DNA from 2 places in the Moorella sp. E308F genome. Region 1 is predicted to be linked to the other one. Evidence: riboswitches for the same ligand, from Rfam matches in the RefSeq annotation. Region 1 holds a riboswitch; the other holds the start of a gene.
What was found. A riboswitch is a leader RNA that binds a small molecule or an ion and turns the genes downstream of it on or off. The one in region 1 is predicted to bind molybdenum cofactor.
Positions count from the first base shown of each region.

Region 1 (7,696 bases):
CGGCTCTCTTTACCGCCGGCTTTTCCCTGATCTTTATCCTCCTGGGGACCTCGGCCGGTGGCCTGGGCTCTCTGCTCCAGCTGTACCGTCCCTTTTTAAACCGTGCCGGGGGAATCCTGATTATATTCTTCGGTTTGCAGGTGGCCGGAATTGTCCGTCTGCCCTTTTTAAATCAAGAAAAAAAGTGGTACATGCAGCCCCGGGCTCCAGGCGTCGCCCCTTCCTTTCTGCTGGGGATGGCCTTTGCCGCTGGCTGGACGCCCTGCATCGGCCCGGTCCTGGCTTCTATTTTGATTTACGCCGGCAGCCAGGCCACCCTTTTTAAGGGTATGCTTCTCCTTACTTTTTACTCCCTTGGGCTGGCAGTTCCATTTATCGCCAGCGCCCTGGCCCTAGGACCGGTTTTTCGCCTTTTACGCCAGTTTTCTCGTTATTTACCCATTATATCCTTTGTAAGCGGGATTATACTTATTATTATGGGTTTGCTGGTCTTTTTCGGGCGGCTGAATACTTTTATCTAGGAGGAGACCCCATGCCGAAAAACTGGAAGGTGCCCCTCATAATCATAGTCATTATGTTTGCTGTCCTGGCAGCTTCCTTTATCCTGCCGGGCCGCCAGGGCAACAAAGTCCTGGCACCTGCATTTACCCTGCCAACCCTGGATGGTGGTCAGGTCAGCCTGGCAAGCTTTAAGGGCCAGGTGGTAGTATTGAACTTCTGGGCCACCTGGTGTCCCTATTGTGTGGCCGAAATGGAGGAACTGGATAAAGCAGCGGGGAGACTGGCGGACCAGGGGGTGAAGGTCCTGGCCGTCAATATCATGCAGCGGGAGACAGAGGCCGGCATCCGGGCCTTCCTGGGAAATAAGGAGCATAATTACCTCGTACTCCTGGACCACGACAGCCGGGTTGCAAGGAGCTACGGAGTCGCCGGCATTCCCACTACCTTTATCATCGACCGCCAGGGCCAGATCCGCCGGGTCAAACAAGGGCCCCTGGGGCCAGGAGAACTGGATAATCTTGTAAAGGATCTCCTTTGAGTTTGAGCCTCCTTGTTACCCGCGAAAAAACAGCCCCTTAACAATGGGGCTGTTTTTACTTAAGTTTAGCAAGAGATAAGGTAGTGTGTTGCTTTACAAACCCATATAACCGCGCATCATGGCAGGGCCGTAGAAGGCTGAATTCTGGTTACCCGGGTTGGGGTTATTGCCAAAACCGCCCAGGAATCCGCGGCCCCAGCCTCCCATCATGCCATAGCCCGCCCCGCCATGGCAGGCGCCGGGAACTATACCATATTTGCTATGGTATTCTTCCATGTCCCGGATACTTTCTTTAATCGCCTCACCTTGTTCCTTAGTTAGTTCGCCAGCTTCAACATACTTGTCGACAATTTGCTGACGCAGCTCGATAATCTGCTGGTACAAGGAATCAATCTCAGCTTTTTGCTGGTCGGTAACTGCCGCAAAGGCCACCGGTGCCAGCACCCCCAGCATCAACACTATGGCGAGGACGAGGGCAATTTTTTTCGTCACCCGCGCCACCTCCTTTCGAGGTATATTCTACCTGGCAGGAATGATAAAAATATGAATAAAGTATGAAGAAAATTTGAAACTTGACAGAGCTGGAGCCTTTAATTTATACTTTATTCGATAATACTATAAATTAATTTAAGTTAAATCCCAGGAGAGCGAAAGAAAATGCGGGTCTGTGGTAAACGCATCCGGGAACTGAGGGAAGAACGGGGTTATTCACTTCAGGACCTAGCTAAAAAAGCCGAAGTTTCCGTTTCATATTTAAGCGAGATCGAACGGGGAGCGAAAAAACCTTCCCTGAAAACCCTTGATAAAATAGCCGTGGCTTTAAATCTCCCCCGGGAGCAACTCGTGGAGGCCGGTAATGAGCGGGGCCTCGCCCTGGGGGAGAGGCTCCGCCTCTTGCGGGAAAAAAAAGGTAAAAGTTTGAGCACCCTGGCCGAGGAAGCCGGTATCTCTATTTCCTATCTGAGTGAAATAGAGAGGGGAAATGTATACCCGGCCATCGATACCCTGAAAAAAATTACTACCGTCCTCGATGTCCCTTTAAGTACAGTTATCGGTACAGGCGGTTCACTGGGACATAAATTGCGCCAGGCCCGGGAAGAACAGGGCTTTACCCAGGCTGACCTGGCCCGGGCGGCCGGAGTTTCGGCCGGCCTCATCGGCCAGATAGAACAGGGGAAGGTACAGCCTTCGTTAAAAACCCTGGAAAAAATCGGCGAAGTCTTAAATATTTCTCCCTGTTATTTTATAGCTGATGATGCTGGTTTGGATGAGATGCTAAACCAGATGAGCCCTGCAGTACGCCGGTTGCTAATGGAACCCCAGGTACAATCTGTATTGCGCCTGGTGTGTAATTGTACCGAGGATGAACTCCGTTTTATCCTCAATTTTATCCAGCTCTATAAACGCTGCCACTAACCTAAAGACGGAGCCGGGTGATAATATCCTGGAGGATGGTCGCCGAGTGCCTGAGGGCAGCCAGTTCCCCGGTTCCCAGGGGAATGGCCAGGACCTTTTCCCGCCCCTGGCTGCCTACCACACAGGGGAGACTTAAGGCCACCTCACCCTCGAGACCGTAAAGATCGCGGATGACGCTGGAAACGGTGAGGACGCTTTTCTCATCCCGGAGGATACTTTCGGTAATTCGACTTAAAGCCAGGGCTACACCATAAGCAGTAGCCCCTTTGCGTTCGATGATCGTATAGGCAGCCTCCTTGACCTGGCGGCTTATTTCAATACGGAAGGCATCTTCTTCTATAGTACCGTCCAGAAGGTAAAACTCCTCCAGGTATACCCCGGCCACATTGGCTAAACTCCAAACGGGCACTTCGGTATCACCATGCTCGCCGATTACATAGGCATGGATATTGCGGGGGTCGACGTGGAGGTGCCGGCTCAAAAGGTGGCGAAAACGGGCGCTATCCAGGACAGTCCCTGAGCCCAGGACCTTGGTCTCTGGTAGCCCCGAGAGTTTCCAGGCCACATAGGTAAGGACATCAACCGGGTTGGCAACCATAATGATTAAAGCATCCGGGCAGTGCTGCAAAAGGGGCGGCAGGGCCTCGCGGACAATGGCCGTATTGCGGTGCACCAGGTCCAGGCGGGTTTCCCCGGGCTGCTGGTTAGCACCGGCGGTGAAAATAATAATACGAGCACCGGCACAGTCGGCCGGGTTCCCGGCATAAATTTTTACGGGGCGGATTAAAGTGGCCGCGTGGGCGAGGTCCATGGCTTCCCCTTCAGCCCGGGCGCGGTTAATGTCGACGAGGACTATTTCTTTGACGATAGGGCTGAAGAGGAGGGCAAAAGCGGTACTGGCGCCAACATAGCCAGCGCCGATGATGGCTACCTTGGCAGGACCCTGCAAGGGCATAATATCACCTCCACGTATATTTTCCACTGTTACTAGGAGGGTTATACGGCAGCTGGAGCTATAAATTATGAACCTCAATTACTGGTTAACTTTTATTACCACAGTAGAAAAAGGCACCCTTTCCGCGGCAGCCGAGGATCTGCACCTTACCCAACCGGCGGTTAGCAAACAGCTTCAGGCCCTGGAGGATTACTACGGCGCGCGTTTGCTTGAACGCCGGGGCCGCGAAGTACGGCTGACGGCGGCCGGGGAGATTTGTTACCGGCATGCTAAAGCTATTGCCCGCCACCTGGAACAAAGCCGGCGGGAACTGGCAGAACTGACCCGGTTGGTGAAGGGCCGTTTGCTTCTTGGAGCCAGCACTACGCCGGGCCAGTATATCCTGCCCCGGCTGATTGGTAGTTTCCGGCGGGAATATCCCCGGGTGGAAGTCGTGGTAGAGATTGCCGACTCCCAGGAAGTGATCCGGCGCCTGCAGGATGGAGAAATCGACCTTGGGGTTGTCGGCGTCGGGGGCCGAGTCCGTAGCCTTTCCTATAGCCGTCTGGTAGAGGATGAACTGGTCCTCATTGTTCCCCCGGGGCACCGCCTGGCCGGGGTTAAAGTTGCAACTCCCCGGGATTTACAGGGCGAGGCCCTGGTCTGGCGGGAGGCCGGTTCGGGTACCCGCAAGGTGGTGGAAGAACGCCTGCAGAAAGCCGGTTTCACCGTTGATTCTTCCCAGATCGTCATGGAGCTGGGGAGTACGGAAGCCATTGTCAGTGCCGTGGAGGCCGGCCTTGGTATTTCCCTGGTCACCTGCTGGGCGGTGGAAAAAAGCGTCAAACTCGGCCGTCTCTTTACTGTTCCCCTCCAGGGTGTAAATTTAAAGCGCGATTTGTACCTGGTGCGGCGTCGCCAGCTTTTAAGCCCGGCAGCCGAGGCCTTTACCTGTTTTTTGGAAAAACATCATCTTCAGCTACCGTTACCTGTTAATAGTTAATCGGGACTAAAAGGACTATCAATATCTTGACGGGACAAAGGGATAAGAGTATGATAAAATAAAATTACATACCATCTCCGAGCCGGTATCACCTAAGGGCCACCAGCCTATGGGACACCGGCCTGGGTCGTCAGTACCCACGGGGTAGGTCGGGAAACGGGCCTGCCTCCCCTTGCTCGGAAAGGAGATGCGGCGTGGCAGGGCATTGACGCCCCGGCATCCTTTGCGAGCCGGGGCATTTACTTATTTAGGGCCGGCAGGCTCATAAAATTTGCGGGAGGTTGATTAACTTTGAGACGAATCTTGAAGATAGTAGTCATTACTATGCTGGCACTTCTTTTTTTAACTGGTTGTACCTCGCAAAAGGAAAGCGTAAACGCGGCCAGGCAAGGAGAAACTAAAGAGCTGCAAATTTTTGCCGGGGCCGCCAGTAAACCTCCCCTGGAGGAGATTGCTACGCTTTTTTGGCAAAAGTACGGTGTTAAGGTAAACCTTACCTTTGGCGGTTCGGGTTCTGTTCTTTCCCAGATGAAATTATCCCGCCGGGGCGATATTTACATCCCCGGTTCTTCTGATTTTATGGAAATGGCCAAGAAAGAGGGCGTTGTGGATCCCCAAACCGAACAGATACTGGTTTACCTTATACCGGCTATTAATGTGCCCAGGGGCAACCCGCAAGGGATCCGGTCTTTAAACGATCTAGCCCGTCCCGGGGTGCGGGTGGGCCTGGCACGTCCCGATACAGTCTGCGTAGGCCTTTACGGGGTAGAGGTCTTGGAGAAAGCCGGCCTGGCTGACAAGGTCAAAAAGAATATTGTTACTTATGCGGAAAGCTGCGAGAAAACAGCCAATCTGGTAGCCCTAAAGCAAGTAGACGCCGTTTTGGGCTGGGATGTCTTCCAAAAATGGGACCCGGCCAAGATTGAAACAATCTATTTGCCGCCGGAACAGGTAACCCGCATTGGTTATATTCCCGCAGCCATCTCCAGCTTTTCCCAGCAAAAGGAGCTGGCCGCCTTATTTTTGACTTTTCTCACCTCAGAAGAAGGCAAAGAAGTTTTCCGGAAATACGGTTACCTGGGAAGCATTGAAGAAGCGCGTAAATTTGCCCCGGAGGCGCCGGTTGGGGGCGAATACCAGTTGCCTGCAGACTGGAGGTAAGCTACCAGGCCAGGGTTTTAGAAATGAGGGTGAAGAAGGAAAGTGGGCGGGAAAAAAATTGCCGCTAAGGCCTTTACCATGGCTTTCAGCGGCCTTCTTACCATGGTGTCGATGTATATCTTACTACTTTTATTCTCCCAGGTTAGCTATTTGAACAAAGAAGTACTTCTCAGCAGTCTAAAAGATAGAGAGGTTCATTTTGCCCTGGCCCTCTCTTTAGAATCGGCCCTTATAGTGGCTACGCTGGCCCTTTTAGTTGGCATACCTGCCGGTTATGCCCTGTCGCGCTTCAGCGTGCCGGCTAAAGCGGTTATTGATACCATTATGGATCTGCCGGTGGTTATCTCACCCGTTGCCCTAGGGGCGATACTGCTAATTTTTTTTAATACGGCTCCAGGATTGTTTTTTCAGGAGCATTTTTTCCCGGTAGTTTTTAACGTAACCGGCATTATTGTCGCCCAGGCCACCATTGTCATTTTTCTGGCCATTCGTTTGATGAAATCCATTTTTGACTCTATAGACCCGGCCTATGAAATGGCGGCCCGGGTCCTGGGGGAAAGCAGGAGCGGGGCCTTTTGGCGAGTGACTTTGCCCATGGCCAGACCGGGTATTATGGCTACCTTTATACTCTCCTGGGCCCGGGCCCTGGGTGAGTTTGGCGCCACAGTTACCTTGGCAGGAGCTACCAAGATGAAAACCGAGACCTTACCGATTGCCATTTATTTAAATCTCTCTTCTGTAAAAATTGAAAAGGCAGTGGCCCTGGTAAGCATTATAGTTCTGATGGCCTTTTTAATTCTCCTGGCTTTACGTTTACTGACGGATAAAGGAGCATTGTACCAGTGATCCACGTTGAAAATCTAACCGTAGCTGGCCCCGGTTTTTACCTGGACGATATTTCCTTCAAGGTAAACAAAGCCGAATATCTGATTATTCTAGGGCCGTCCGGTGCCGGGAAGACGGTACTGTTAGATACTCTGGCAGGCCTTAAAAAACCCCAGAAAGGCAGGATACTCTTTGCCGGCCGGGACGTTACCCGTGCTTTGCCGGAAGAACGGAAGATTGGTTATATTCAACAAAACCTTGCTTTATTTCCTCACCTTTCTGTCATGGAAAACATCACCTTTGGCGCCCGTCCCAACCGGATCCCGCCTGCCAGGGCCGGCGAGCGAGCCAGGGAATTAGCGGCACTCCTTGGCATTGAACACCTTTTAAGCCGTGCCAATCCCCTGACTTTAAGCGGCGGTGAAAAACAGCGGGTGGCCCTGGCCAGGACCCTGCTGGTAGAACCTGATATTATATTGATGGACGAACCCTTTTCTGCCCTTGATAGTTTTACCAGAAGGCAGTTGATTTTTTTACTCCCGGAGATTTTTGCTCAATTCCAGGTCACGGTTATCCATGTCACCCATGACCTCCAGGAAGCCTTTCTCCTGGGGGATAAAATTGCCGTTTTAATTGACGGGCGCCTGCACCAGATAGGCAGCCGGGACGAGATTTACCGCCGGCCGGCCACCCTGGCCGTAGCCAGGTTATTATTAAACCGGAATACCTTGAGCGGCAGGGTGATAGACTTTTCCACCGGTGAAATTGTCGCCCGTATTGAGGAAGGGCTTGATTTTAAATTGCCGGCAACTCCCCATATACAGCCGGGCGATAAAATTCATTTTGGCATCAACCCGCGGGAAATAGTTATTATTCGCCCCGACCGTCCCCTGACGCCGAGGGTGCGGTCTAATATTTTTCCAGCCACTGTACGGCGGATTTTTGACCAGTATGGTAGTTACTTATTGTTCTTAGATCTTGCCGGTACAGGAATAGAGATTGAATTGGAGCTTCCAAGTTATATTTACCATGATATGGCTATCAGCATAGGTAACAACGTGACTGTATCTTTAAAAAAAGATTCTTTCTGGGTTTTACCGGCAGATAAAGAAGGATAATCTGGCAGTAGAATCTAAGGTAAGATTGCAATAACATATTTATTCAAATATAATCATTTTAAAACCAGGAACCACCTTACCGGAGGCGCAACTTGCAATGTATGAAGCAGCCGGGATCGTCCTGGCAGGAGGCAAAAGTACCCGTATGGGTACCAATAAAGCCCTCCTGCCCCTGGGGAAGGAATCCATGCTGGCCACGG
Region 1 is NZ_BJKN01000002.1:1,203,206-1,210,901, reverse strand. Features, by position in the region: gene E308F_RS12570 (cytochrome c biogenesis CcdA family protein) at 1-521, shown strand, start outside; gene E308F_RS12565 (peroxiredoxin family protein) at 533-1,039, shown strand; gene E308F_RS12560 (YckD family protein) at 1,133-1,531, opposite strand; gene E308F_RS12555 (helix-turn-helix domain-containing protein) at 1,697-2,455, shown strand; gene E308F_RS12550 (L-lactate dehydrogenase) at 2,457-3,410, opposite strand; gene E308F_RS12545 (selenium metabolism-associated LysR family transcriptional regulator) at 3,478-4,392, shown strand; molybdenum cofactor riboswitch at 4,456-4,595, shown strand; gene modA (molybdate ABC transporter substrate-binding protein) at 4,684-5,553, shown strand; gene E308F_RS12535 (ABC transporter permease) at 5,596-6,399, shown strand; gene E308F_RS12530 (ABC transporter ATP-binding protein) at 6,396-7,496, shown strand; gene mobA (molybdenum cofactor guanylyltransferase) at 7,594-7,696, shown strand, end outside.

Region 2 (7,696 bases), on a different contig from region 1:
CCAGGATAATCCCGGGTACGGTAAACACAAAACGTAAACCCATCCTGGTTAGGATTTCGCCAAAGGTCGTAGTGCCAAAAAGCAGGAGCAGGCAAACGCCGGAGACAACTGGCGGCAGGGTTAAAGGGATTCTTAAAAGATTGGCTGCTATACCCTGGCCCGGCAGGTTGTAGCGGGCCAGGGTATAGGCCACCGGCATAGCTACCAGCAGGCAGGCGGTTGTTGAAACTATAGATGTTATCAGGCTGAGCCTGATGGCGAAGACCAGTTCCGGCGCCTTCAGAGAGGCAGGAATGTAAGGAATACCCCTTATCAGCACAGTACTTACGGCTGCTAAAATAAAGAGCACTACCATTGAAGTTATCAACACGTTAACCATTTTAAAAAGTTTTGCCCCCAAGGTTTTCCCCCCTGAAACCTCACGGGTTAACCGGCTTGTAACCCCATTTTTGCCAAATCTGGTAGGCCGGTGGTGAAGTTATAAATTCGGCCAGCTGTTGGGCCAGCTCCTTGTCTTCAGAACAATTCAGCACTGCCACAGGTACTGTTTTGACGTAATCCTTTAGTTCGGGTACTGGCACCAGATCGAGCCTGTCTTTTGCCCCCTGGTAATTTTCCTCCCAGATGACGGCGGCGTCGGCTTGTTTGGTGCTTAAATATACCACCAGTTCGTTTACCGTCGGCGTCCTGACCACCACATTTTTATTGACTGCCTCCAGAAGGCCGTGCTTTTGCAAGAGCTGGTCGGCCAGCTTGCCGATAGGATTGGCCTGGGGATCACCCAGGGCTACTTTCACTCCCGGCCGCCCCAGATCGGCTAATTTGTGGATGCCGGCAGGGTTGCCCTTCGGTACCGCCAGCACCGGGATGTGATAAACAACATTCTTTTCCCATGCTACCAGGTTTTTCTCTTTAATAGGCTTTAATTCCGCTATATCCCCCGGCAGGTAGACGTCTCCCTGCCCGGTTAACAGGATCTGGTTGTTGAGCTGGGCCGCGCCGCCAAAGGTATAGGTAACCTTTATCCCTGCTTTGGCTTGAAAGGCGGCACCAATTTCCTCGACCGGGTTTTTGAGGCCGGCGCCGCTATAGACTAAAAGGGAGCGCCCGGCAGCGTTGTCCGCCTCCTTATTATTACCTCCCAGCTGGCTTTGGCTTTTACCGCAGCCGGCCAGCACCAGCAACCCAAATAATAGTAAGCCCAATAATAATGTTACAGATTTTGCAAGCCTCACTGTTGTTTCCTCCTCCATTCCAACAATCAATGCCCAAAAGAACAATACTGCTCGTAACCGGCCAGGCGGGCAATACCGCTGATGGTTACCCCGTAAAAGATAACCGGTTTCCGGCCCACTATCGCTGTCAGGGTATCATTTACCGCTGTCGTACCGGTCGCCAGTACCAGGTCGCTCCATTCAATAATTTCCTCTGTATACCGGGCGTCTTCTATCATAACCCCGTTTTTGCGCTGACCGACATTATCCGGGTCCAGGTCGGTTACCCGGATGGGAAAATGACCGGCCAGGCTGGCCACCATGGCCGGCTGCAGGCCGATAAAAGCAATCCGGGGGTTGCCGAAACGCTCCCGGACATATTCTACCAGGCGGGCAGCACACAGCCCCGGTTCTTGATCACGGCAGTGGATGGTCTTGTCTACCAGCTTGAAATGCCGCATCACGGCGTTCAGGGTGGCTATAAATATGGCCCGTTCGTAGTTGTTACGCAGTGGTAGGGAAAGGACATCCTTCAGGGTGCCCTGGTAATTCCCCGGCATATCGGTATATGCCTGCCCCACCGCGCCAGCAAAGGTGGCCTGGAGCATCACTTCTTTACCTTTCAAGAGAGGGAAGTCCTGGCGTTCCGGCCGGCCGATGGCTTCTTCAGGCGTGAGGGGTCGGGCGCTGACCACCTGGATTTCTTCCTCACCGCTCAGGTGCCTGTCTTTTACCAGCCTGTAAAATTTTTCTCTGATGCCTTCTAAGAAATGCATCGAAGCTATCTCCTTTCCTGTTAATCAGCAATAAATTAAAAACCCCGTCTCCACGGCGGAGCGGGGTTTAACTTAAAAAGCGAGAGCTCTCTTATAGCCAACCCCCTCCTTTTCAATACCTGGAAGGCATACCCGTTTCCCGGTACACCCCGTGGACCAGCGGTCCAGGCCAACCTGCCATGGGTTATTCCTTTAGGCAGGATGGCTCGGAGGATGTAAATATTTAAGCATATGTTCTTTATATTATTCGCTGTAAGATAGCAAATTCCTGCCGGTAGTTCTAATTTTATAATACCGCCTAAAACAGATTCCCTGGTGCTGCTGTGGGAGGTGGCAAACAGAGTAAAAAATAACCCCTGGCATCTATTCTATACCAGGGATTTCATATTGAAGGAAGCCAATTTAGCTTTTATTGGGGGTCAACAATAGCCGGTAGCCACCGGCCATCTTTTCCACCTGAACCTGATAACCCCGGTTTTCTGCCAGGCGGGATACGTTTTCTTTGGTGGTCTCGTTATCGGTCAATACTGCCAGGGTTTGGCCCGGGTTTTGTTCCATGGCCTTTTTCGTCTTTACTACAGGTATGGGACAGGAAAGCCCGCGCACATCAACTTCCACCATAAAAACATCTCCTCCTTTTATTCTGAAGTTACCTCGTGCAAATACCGCTCCAGCTGCAGAGATTTTCCCTGAAAACGACTGGCAACTGGTCGATGATTTCAGCAACACTGGTGGCAGGCGTCGGGTTTGCCCTCTGGCCTGCTACCCGGTTGGCTTTTGCGCTGATGCTGGCCGCCTGGTCCGGATCCAGTTCAGCATAAGCAAAAGCAGTGACCATACCGGTGATGGTATCGCCCGTGCCGCCTATGCACTCCATTTGGGGGATATCCGGCTCTTTAATCTCATCAACGATAACCCCATCTTTTACTATATAATCGACAGCTCCTTTAACCAGGAGGCATTTGGCCGCACCCCCGTTAGCATAAGCGTGTTTAATTAGTTCTGGTACGCGGGCGAAGGCATCCTCGAACAGATGGCGGCTGATATAAGCCGGGTGAACGGCTTCCGGGTCGGCCAGGAAAGCAATTTCACTGGGGTCCGGGGTGAAAATATCAAAGTGGGGCGCTACACCTGCCGCCTTTGCCGCATACATGGAGCCGGCATCGGCAATTAGCACCGGCCGGGGGCGGCATTTTTCTACTGCGGTATAGAGCTTTTGCATTAACGTAACGATGGGTAGACAATAATGGAGAGCTAAAACCCTGGGCGCCAGCTCCTCTATATGTTCTATTAGATACTGATAAATCAACCTGCTTCCTTTTCCTGTGCCAATATCGCCTGCCAGCAATACCCGGGGCGGTTCCAGCCCGAGGTGACAGGTAGTGGCCAGAGCCGCACTTACCATGGCCATTGTCCCCTGGGTACAGGGCAAATAATGGCCGTCGACCCGAAGTTTTTCTCCTTCCTTTTCCACCCGGCCAAGGATCAGGGGCATGTCTGTTACTGGGACGGTCCCGGCAATAAGCATCAATTGAGCGCTACCCCTTTCCAAATTTCTAAAGCCTTTTCCAGGGCGCGGTCGAGCATCAGGGCGCACAGGGTACGGCCTTCGTCCTTGGGCCGGGGGGCTGCAGCCAGGTGGGTGCCCACCAGCCTGGTATAAAGATAGGGGATATCGGGACACCCTCCACCGGAAATATTAACTATCACACCTGTCTTTATATCAAAAACAAGTTTCATATTACCTAACTTTATCATAATGTGCTCGGCAAACCGGGTTACTTTTTCTACCTGTAGGGGTTCCATCTCGCCCTTGAAGGGATAAATACCCATGAAGGACACCCTGCCGGTAAGGGTCCTGGCTACTGCCGTTTGCTCGACCAGGTCGATTTCCAGGGCCAGGTCGCAGCCTTTGCGCATATCGGGCGGGGGCGCTACCAGTTTGCAGTCGAAGCCGGCTTTTTTCAACACCTTTTCGGCTTTCATAGCTTCCTCCACCGTAGTGAAAATCACCAAACCCCTGGCGTCAGCAGTTCCGGCCCGGGCCTCTAAGCTTTTTTTCAGCCAGCTTAAAACCATTTGGCATTCCCCCGCTTATTACGTTAATCTAGACTCTCCCGCATAAAGAACCCGACGCCGGCGGCGAAAACCAGACCTATTATTACAGCTGTGGGCCCGAAGGGGCCGGGGCCCTGGGGGCTAGAGGCAATTTGGAAATTGTGGGCAAAGGCAGCCCCTGCCAGCATGCCCATTATAACCACTCCCGCGTCGGTGTCACCTTCACCGGCGAGAACTGTTTGCCGTAATGGACAGCCGCCCAGCAAGGTAGCGGTAAGTCCGGCCAGGGCCATTCCTAAAAAATTCCATAATTGATTTGTATGGGCCACGGGCTGGCCCGCAAAACCTATGTTAATTTTACCAAGGATGGCGTTAACTACAAGAGCCCCCGCAAAAAAGGCCGCGATGCCACTGAAGAGGTAGGTATCCTTTACCAGGAAAAGATCGCGCCAGCCGCCGACAAAACACATCCTGGTTCTCTGGGCTAAAAAACCGATAATTAAACCTGCCGCCAGGGATACTCCCAACAGGGCATGGGCAGCGCCGGGGCCTTCCTTGCTGAAGAAAATAAATGAGGGTTTGGCAATAGCAAGAAGGAGCAACCCCAGCATAAAGAGCGGCATCAACCAGCCGGCCGCTGTATAGGTAGATTGCCAGCGGCCCAAGTTGAAACCTTTCTTAAGAAAATAAATGCCCACCAGGGCGCCTGCCACTACCCCCGCCAAGCCGGCGACAGCGTTCAAGTCACCGCCGGCAAGGCGCAATACAGCCCTTACCGGGCATCCTAAAAACACCAGGGCACCTATCATGAAAAAGGCGCCCAAAAAGAACCGCACCAGGGGTGCTGAGCCACCGCGGGCCCGGAATTCACCGAAAACAATGGCGGACAGGAAGGCCCCTAAAGCGATCCCCATAATTTCCGGCCGCAAATACTGGACTATCGCTGCCCGGTGCAGACCCAGGGCGCCGGCAATGTCCCGGTAGAAACAGGCGATACAAATGCCCATATTGGCGGGATTGCCAAGGTAGCTCATAAAGGCTGCCAGGGCACCGCCAACAAACCCTGCCATAATCATGAAGTTTTTTGGTGAAAAAACCCTATTCATTTATTTAAAACACCTCCGGTTATAAAATTAATAGGGATAAATATAAAATGATTAAAGGATTTGCCACCCCCCCTTGCCTCCTTTTATTCGATCGGTATATTGGTCACTTGTCTATAACCATTTCTATCCGCCGGAAGGATATTCCTTCATATTTTATATGACTTTTTGTTATACCTATGAAACAAAACAGAGCTCTAAAAATAAAAAATGGTTCAGAGACCTTTTAAACAAACTCTAAAAGGGTCTCTGAACCGTACAAAAAATCCTGCTGGTAGTTTAGCGATTACTCATACCTCGCCTTGAACCCAGATGCCAGGTAATAATCAAGACCCTCGTCAATCTCTATTTCCGTTAACCCGGCAGCTACCAGCATACCCATCATTTCGTTGCCCGGCGGGATCTGGTCCCCGGCTATAACGCCCCCCAGGGATCTATGCAAATTATTTATGGTTTCCCTTGCTTTCGTATGGCAGATAACCACCCGCCCGCCTGGTTTCAACACCCGGGCCATCTCTTTTAAGGCCTTAAGTTTATGGGGAAAATGGGGGAAAGCCGAGTTGCAGATAACCTCGTCGAAAGTAGCATCCGGATAGGGTATGGAAACAACGTCGGCGCAAATGAACTCCACATTAGCGGGGAACCCTTTACTTTGCGCCCGTTCCAGCATGGCCTCGGCTATATCCAGGGCCACTATCCGGCCAGCAGGGCCTACGGCAGCCAGTAAATAGGGAATTAATATCCCTGTGCCGCAACCCACATCTAACACCGTGCTGCCGGGAGCAATGTTCAATCCTTTAATAATTGTTTCCAGCTTGGCTTTTTCTTCCGGCGCACACAGGCTGTCCCAAATATCAGCCTTGCTGTTAAAATACTCGCGGTGGGTAAGCATATAACTCCCTCCTGCGCTCGCATATTGTTTTAACCCGCAATCACTCATTTTCTTGCCACTGTTTTACCTTGCGTTTCGGGGAGAAAATTGTTGCCAGGACAAAAATAACCGCCGAAGTAAGGACTATCGCCGCCCCGCTGGGAACATCCAGGATATATGAAACACCAAGCCCGGCCCAGCAGGAAAGGACACCAAAAAGCGCCGCCAGGAAGAACATGCGTTTCAAGCTATAGGTGAGTTGGTAAGCAGCGGCTGCCGGATTTAAAATCAGATTAAAAATTAACAGCCCGCCAATGCTGCGCAGGGAAGCGGTTACCGTTGCTCCGGTAAGAAAAAGGATACTGTAAAAGATGGCGTCGGCAGGTATGCCTACCGCCCGGGCCATTTCCCGGTGAAAGATAACCGCCTGGATCTCTTTAAAAAACATGACAACCAGCCCGGTAACTATGATCGTCACCACGGCCAGTAGCCAGAGATCCGCTGTCGTGACCGTCAGGATACTGCCCCATAGGAGTTCTAAGGCCTGGGTTTTGGGACCGGGCAATAGGCCCATAAAAAGGAAAGCCAGACCCATAGTTATGGAAAATATGATGCCGATGGGCGTATCGAGGTTAAATTCGCCCCGGTCGGCCAGGGGCCCGATGACAGCCGCCCCTATCAGGCTGAAGAGTATGGCTCCCAGCAATGGTTCAAAGCCCAGCCAGGTAGCAAAGAGGGCCCCGGCAAAGGCGGCATGGGAAAGGGAAACCCCAATAAAAGAAAGGTGCATAGTAACGACAAAAACGCCGATTAAGGAGCAGGCTACGCCGGCCAGCAGGCCGGCCAGCAAGGCCTCCTGCATAAACTTGTAGCTTAAAATACACATTTCCTGCTTCTTCCTAAAATTAATTTGAAACACCCAGGCCGGCAGGCGGCACTACGAGAGGATGAAAATGGCAGTTGCTATTTTCAAGCAAGTTAAAATAGCTGCTCCAGCACCCTGTCCTGGAGAAGCTCTTCCGGGTTTCCTGTTTTCCAAATACGCCCTTTTTTCATGAGCACCAGGCGGTCGCACAATTCAGTCAACCCTGTCAGGGAATGGGTAACCATTAAAGTAGTTAAGTTGCGTTCCTTATGAATACGTTGTACCAGCTGTAATATCTGCTGCTGCGCCCGCCGGTCCAGGGAAGCGGTGGGTTCATCCAGCAGGAGAATTGACGGTTCCTGGGCCAGGGCGCGGGCGATGGCTACCCGCTGTTGTTCGCCGCCGGAAAGATGGCCGATGGGACGCCCGGCCAAAGCCGTCATACCTACCAGCTCCAGCATGCGGTCTACTACCTGCCAATCGCCGGGTCCCGGCCGGCGGAAAAAGCCCAGCCGTCCGTAACGCCCCATCATGACTACTTCCCTGGCCGTTACCGGCATCCGGGGATCGATGGCCGGCAACTGGGGGACGTAGCCGATTTTACTGCGCAGGGCCGCCGGGCAGCCACGAGCCAGGTTATGGCCCAGCACCCACACTTCTCCCTGGAGCAAATGTCCCAGGCCATTGACCAGAGTTAGCAGTGTCGTTTTCCCGGCCCCATTGGGACCAATGATCCCTATTAGTTCCCCTGCTTTAACTTCTAGCGACACGCCACGCAGCGCTACATCTTCACGATAGGACACCACGGC
Region 2 is NZ_BJKN01000001.1:23,734-31,429, forward strand. Features, by position in the region: gene E308F_RS00165 (ABC transporter permease) at 1-400, opposite strand, end outside; gene modA (molybdate ABC transporter substrate-binding protein) at 420-1,205, opposite strand; gene E308F_RS00175 (Rossmann-like domain-containing protein) at 1,262-1,990, opposite strand; molybdenum cofactor riboswitch at 2,079-2,214, opposite strand; gene E308F_RS00180 (sulfurtransferase TusA family protein) at 2,393-2,611, opposite strand; gene E308F_RS00185 (NAD(P)H-hydrate dehydratase) at 2,640-3,518, opposite strand; gene E308F_RS00190 (DUF3343 domain-containing protein) at 3,518-4,069, opposite strand; gene yedE (YedE family putative selenium transporter) at 4,093-5,154, opposite strand; gene E308F_RS00200 (class I SAM-dependent methyltransferase) at 5,438-6,043, opposite strand; gene E308F_RS00205 (metal ABC transporter permease) at 6,084-6,908, opposite strand; gene E308F_RS00210 (metal ABC transporter ATP-binding protein) at 7,001-7,696, opposite strand, start outside.
Region 2: linked by a shared signal. The riboswitch ahead of E308F_RS00175 (Rossmann-like domain-containing protein) and the one ahead of modA (molybdate ABC transporter substrate-binding protein) in region 1 are both predicted to bind molybdenum cofactor.